2 regions of the Halobacteroides halobius DSM 5150 genome follow, and region 2 is predicted to be linked to the other one. Evidence: riboswitches for the same ligand, from Rfam matches in the RefSeq annotation. Region 2 holds a riboswitch; the other holds the start of a gene.
The links. Region 2 has a riboswitch for cyclic di-GMP ahead of HALHA_RS12825 (DUF554 domain-containing protein). Riboswitches for the same ligand answer to the same signal wherever they lie in the genome.
Positions count from the first base shown of each region.

Region 1: it holds a riboswitch for cyclic di-GMP, as region 2 does, so the genes downstream of both, HALHA_RS02420 (hypothetical protein) here and HALHA_RS12825 (DUF554 domain-containing protein) in region 2, are expected to answer to the same signal.

Region 1 is NC_019978.1:490,323-493,512, forward strand. Features, by position in the region: gene HALHA_RS02410 (Spy/CpxP family protein refolding chaperone) at 1-408, shown strand, start outside; gene HALHA_RS02415 (general stress protein) at 510-1,028, shown strand; cyclic di-GMP riboswitch class I at 1,134-1,226, shown strand; gene HALHA_RS13420 (hypothetical protein) at 1,344-1,508, shown strand; cyclic di-GMP riboswitch class II at 1,635-1,718, shown strand; gene HALHA_RS02420 (hypothetical protein) at 1,806-2,330, shown strand; gene HALHA_RS02425 (DUF3793 family protein) at 2,466-3,050, shown strand.
Region 2 is NC_019978.1:2,632,714-2,635,903, forward strand. Features, by position in the region: gene HALHA_RS12810 (GNAT family N-acetyltransferase) at 1-157, opposite strand, end outside; gene HALHA_RS12815 (bactofilin family protein) at 147-566, opposite strand; gene HALHA_RS12820 (hypothetical protein) at 617-979, opposite strand; gene HALHA_RS12825 (DUF554 domain-containing protein) at 1,034-1,705, opposite strand; cyclic di-GMP riboswitch class I at 1,866-1,958, opposite strand; gene HALHA_RS12830 (aminotransferase class V-fold PLP-dependent enzyme) at 2,041-3,180, opposite strand.

The DNA of each region.
Region 1 (3,190 bases), 510 kb from region 2:
TCTATCAATCATTTACGAGATGAATATCAAGATAAAATGCATGATTTAATGGATGATATAGTGGATAAAAATGATAATTCAAGAGATTTATACTTTAATAAGAATGTTAAGCGGAATGAGATTATTGAAGCAGAAAAAGAAGTTAACCAACTGAGAAATAAGATGTATAAATTAATGACTGAGATGCAATTGAAGATCAGAGATATGATGAGCTCTGAACAATTAGAAATTATGGAAGATTACGGAATGATGAATTTTGGTGGTATAATGGGCCAAGGTAGAGGAGGAAGAGTTAGAGGTCATATGGGTGGCTACGGAATGATGGGCGGTTATATGATGAATGGTAATAATGGTATGATGGGGATGGTAATTATTAAGATTAAAAGATTATTAAAAAGTAGATTTTAGGGACTATTAAAAGGATAGTCCCTTTTTTCTATTTTTTGAATAGGATATTAAATTATAAAGTTGGTTAAAATATATTTGAGAATTAATAAGGTGGTGTAATTATGACTAAATTTACAGTAGGAGGAGATAAAGATATGTCAACTGTCTTAGGAGTATTTAATAATGAATCTGAAGCTAATAATGCAGTTAATAAGATGAAGGATAAAGGGATCTCTGAAGATAAAATTTCATTAGTAGCTAAGCAAAATAAAGATGCTGATATTGAAGCAGGAGCAGAAATGACAGGAACTGACCAAAATTTAGCTGATGGTAGTGTTACTGGTGGGGCTTTGGGAGGAGCAGCAGGAATACTAGCTGGTGCAGGTTTATTAACAATTCCAGGAGCAGGTCCATTTTTAGCTGCTGGCCCGTTAGCTGCTGGTTTAACTGGAGCAGCTTCTGGAGGAGTTGCAGGTGGTTTAGTTGATTACGGGTTAGACCAACAAGCAGGTCAAAGATATGCCAAAAGAGTAGAGGAAGGAAAAATTTTAGTAGCTGCTGAAGGTACAGACGAGACCAGAATTAATGATGTGGCGGATATTTTACGAAAAGAAGGGGCCAAGGATGTAGCAACACATTAAAATAAAAATAATTCATTTTTTATGGAGGAAAATTGAGTATTATGTAGTAATATTATAATAAGCAGGATATTATAGTAATAATTGCAAGTAAACAACTAAAGTAACCCTCGAAAAAGGCACACTTATTGAAAGATAAGGTCGCAAAGCTATGAGTCTACGGCATAGTATTTATGATGCTATGATGGTCAGGTTACCGAAAGGATATAGGTGTACCCTATTCCTTAAATTTATTTTGCGAGGAATGGGGTTTTTTATTTAAGAGGGATAATTATAATAGATTTTATGTTGTTTAATAAAAATTAGGGAGTGATAATTATGCCTCTTTCAGTGATTATTGGTTTTGTTATTTTAGGATGGATCATCAATATTTGTTTAAAGGATAAGTCAAATTGTATGGATGCTTTAAATGATAAGTATCAAAATAAGGAGTTTTCAAAGTTTATTAATGTTTTAGGAAAAGTTAGTAACAATCGTAAGTAAGTTTAAAGTTAGTAGTAACCAAGAGTAAAAGTTGTAATAAATTAAATGGATATATTTACATTTAATTTATAATATGTTAAAATAATCATAGAATGCTATATATTTAAATCGATAAATAAAATAAGAGATTATTTAGGAGACAGAGAAGTATAATCCATATCTGGTCACCAGGATTATATGGAGTCAATGGTGAATCCGACCTAAATCTTTTAGTATAATACTAAAAGATTTAGGTCTTTTTGTTATAATGTATAATCTTATAACTTAGTAGGATGTTAAAAAAAGGGGGGGCTTATATTGTATAGTGGAATATTAAAGAAAATTTTAGGAAAAAGTAGCAGAGTATCTAGCTATGATTTAGCTGAAGAATTAGTTGAATTGGTAACAGAAGAGGAAGATAAGTTAGAACTTAGAGAAATAGGAATCAAAATATCAAAAGATAATCTAAATTTGATTTTGGTTGCTATTCACTCCTTTAGTTTTACCTTTGTAATTAAGAATAATGATTTAGCTCTTAGTTCAAATGTTCTACGTAGTATTTCTAATGATTTTTCTTCTTTATTAGTAACAGATATAAGTAGTTATTCTAATTTATTAGAAGAAATAAGAGAACAATTAATGATATCTTATAATAAGCTTTCTAATAATAGTAAAAGAGAAAAGATTAAAGAAGTAGCTAAATCATTATGTAGTTATTTAGATCTGAATAATAAAGTAGAAAAAGATTTAGTAGATGAGTTAGCCAATTACACATTTAAGGATATAACTTTGATTCAGGATTATTTAATCAGTAAAAGTAGAAATTATCGGATAGTGAAATAAATAATTGTTTAAAACATCTTTCAATTAAGAAAGATGTTTTTTATTTTTTTGACAAGTGAGTTTATGAATGCTATACTATAAGCAGATATTGAAAATCAATTTCAATTAGTCAAAATTGGATGAGGAGGAGAAAAGATGAAAAGGGCCAAGCAATGCCAGACAGATATAAGTTATTTTAGAGAGAATTGCGATTGTCTATTAAGAAGGATCGGTGCTACTATTATGGGGGTTAAGCCTGCTGAATTAAGGAGTATAAACCAAGAACAAAGTTCTTGGCAGAGATGTAAAGAGACTCTTCTAAAGTATAATCAGCTAGAAATTATAGAAATAGATATAGTTAATGGTAGGCAAAAAGTCCTTTTCTATCATACTCATGCTTTAGAAGAACAATTACAAAATAAAAATATACTTAAATTTCTTAAAAATATAGGATATCCTAAGCAGTATAGTTTAAATAAATATTTAGAAAGATTAAAGAAGAGGTTACAAGGGGCTGAATTTCCTCATGAAATAGGTGTTTTCTTTGGTTATCCTCTAAAAGATGTTCTAGGGTTTATGGGCTATGCTGATTTAGAGGTTACTCATAGAGGTGAATGGAAGTATTATGGTAATAAAAAAGTTTCTTTATTAAAACAGAAGGAATTTGATAGGGCAAGAGAAAAATTTAATGCTAGGTTAAATAAAATAGAACTGGTTGAAGAATTCCATAAAGTGATATAAAAGGTTTGAGCAATGTGCCCTCACATATTGCTTAAACCTTTTATATTTTGAGAAAAAATATTTTTTTGCAGGATATTTGAAATGTAAATAGAATAATATGAGGTGATGTAGTAGGAATTACATACTTGATTTTATTGTAG
Region 2 (3,190 bases):
ATTGACCATTATTCTCTACTATAAAATGAATTGCTTCTTGATCATTACCATCAACTTCTAAATCTAATGGTACTCCTTGTTCTGCAACAAAAACCTCTTTTCTTAAATTTAAGGCTCTATCTAAATCCCCTTCTGAGTTAATAACCTTAACTTTCATCTTCTTCATCCTCTAATGAAGTATCCTCTTCATAACTTTCTTCAGTTGCATTAAGGTTAGATTGTGCCAAGTTAGCTGTACTACTTCCTTCAAAAACACCTCCATCGTGAATAACTAAATTGGAAATGCTAATATCTCCACTTAATTTTCCTGTACTTATAATTTCTAATTTATCTTCTGCTTTAATATTCCCCTTTACTGTACCAGCAATTACTACATTATTACCGGTAATATCAGCTTCTAAATTACCTTCTTTCCCAATAAACACATCACCTTCTGCAATTAATTTCCCGTATAATTGACCATCAATCCTAATTGACTCTGATACTGCTATCTCTCCTTCAATAGCAGTCCCTTGACTAATAACAGTCCCTACATTATTCTTGTCATCATTATTTTTATTAAACATTAATAGATCCCCCATATTTAATATAATCTCTTAAATTTAAACATTTTACATTAACTATTGAAATCAATAATTTTTCTAATCTTATAATCTTCTTTCTTAAGCTGATTTAGCACTTTGTTAATCTTTTCAGTTTCATTAGAAATTTCAATTAACTCATTATATAAATATTGATTATTTGATATTAGTTCTTTGTTTTTTTCTTTAAATAATATTAAATTATCAATTCTTTCTAAAGAGTTATTATAACTATAATAATAATAACATAAAGAACCTACTAAAGCTATTAATCCGATTAATAAACAACTAATAATTATTTTAACTATTTTTTTAGACAAACCAACCTTAAATATATCACGGGAAACATGAGGAATAATTTGAAAAGTATATTCTTTTCTTTGCTTTTCAGAAAACATTTCTTCCTCCTTTCCTTTTATAAATACTCATATAACTTTTTATTATGTATTAATTCAAACTAAAGTCACTAGTATAACATTTATAAAAACAGCAGGTAATAAATTACCTACTTTAATATTAGTTAATTCTAATATGTTAAAAGCAATCCCAATAATTAACAACCCTCCAGTTGCTGTCATTTCATTTACCACAGTTGGGGTTAAAATCCCTTTTAATGAACTAGCTAATAAAGTAATTGAACCTTGATAAATAAGAACAGAAAAAGCAGATAAAATAACCCCTATCCCTAACGTAGAAGAGAAAGCAATCGCAGAAAAACCATCTAATAATGATTTAGCATATAAAGTAGCTGGATTATTCTGTAATCCATCCTGAATAGCCCCCATAATTGCCATTGCACCAATACAATAAATCAAGCTACACTGTACAAAACCTGTTACAATTTCCCCCTTTTGACCAGAAGTTTTTTCTAACCAGATGCCTATCTGTTCTAATTTAGTCTCTATTTTTAGTAATTCCCCAATTATCCCTCCAATTACCAGACTAAATATAACTAAAATAATTTGATTAGCTTTTAAAGCCATCTGTAATCCTATTAATAAAACAGCTAAACTTAACCCTTGCATTACTACATCTTTAATAGAATCAGTTAATTTATCTCCTAAAAACCTTCCTAAAGTACCACCTATAATAATTGCAATAGTATTTACTATAGTCCCCGTCATTATATCACCATTCCTTATCTTACATATTCCTTATCTTGGCTTGAATTCCTGCTAAATAATATCACCTATAATAAATGATAACGATAATCATTGATTAACAAAGAAAGGCTCTATTCCTCTTAAATTAAAGAATAGAGCCTTGTTATAAGCCTATATTTCTTTCGGTAACTTGACGATCTTAGTACAATGATTATTGTACCTTAGACTCATAGCTTTGCGACCTTATCTTTCGATAAGTGTGCCATTTTCGAGGATTTTCTATATTTGATTGCTTATTACAATAATACTAGATAATATTTTATTTTCCTTCTTCAATAAAGTATTATTTTTAATCTTTACAATTTAGCAGCTATTTCTTTACTAACTCTTATTACCTCTTCCAATTCATCTAAGGTGTTAAAATAGCCTAAACTAAATCTAACTGTGCCTCTTTGAAAAGTACCTAAACTTCTATGGGCCAAGGGTGCACAATGCAGACCAGTTCTAACTGCTATATCAAAAGCCTTATCTAAGATATAGCCTAGCTCACCAGAATCTTCAGCTCCAAAGTTAACTGATAATAAAGGAGCTTGCTTGTTTATATTAGTTGGCCCGTATAAAGTAATTTCTGGTATCTCTTTTAATTTGCTGATTAAATAATCTAATAATTCCTCTTCATGCTGTCTAATACTATCCAAACCTTCCTCTAAAATAAACTCTATCCCAGCCTTCAAACCAGCTAAACCAACCGTATTAGCTGTTCCACTCTCGTATCTATCCGGACAAATCCGGGGTTGATAAATATCTTCGGAATTACTACCGGTTCCTCCCGATAATAATGGTTTAAGTTCTATACTATTATTTAAATAGAGCCCCCCCGTACCTGGCGGGCCAAATAAAGACTTATGTCCAGTAAAGGCTAACATATCAATCTTCATCTCTTGAACATCCAAAGGATAGACCCCTGCTGTCTGAGCTGCATCAACTAAAAATTTGATATCCTTTTCTTCTAATAACTCCCCAATCTCTTTTATAGGTAATAAAAAACCTGTTACATTTGATGCATGAGTTACAGCTACTAACTTAGTATTTTGCTGTAGACTAGCTTCAATCTGCTCTAGCTTAATCTGACCTGAATTATCTGCTTCAACAATTGTTACCTCAATCTCTGGTTCAAATTCCTTAAGTGGTCGTAAGATAGAGTTATGGGCCAAGCTAGTCGTAACCACATGATCTCCTGCTTCTAGATAACCTTGCAGGGCTAAATTTAAAGCTTCTGTGGCATTCTTAGTTAGAATAATCTCTTGGCTACGATGAGCATTGAAAAATTTAGCTAATAAATTTCTTGTCTGCCAGACTAGCTCACCAGCCTGAGCAGCCATTTTATGTCCAGCCCGACCTGGATTTGCTGCTTTATGGCGCATAAATTGATCCATCGTTTGATAGACTACTTCTGGTTTGGGCCAACTTGTCGCTGCATTATCAAGATAAATCATTTTCATTATC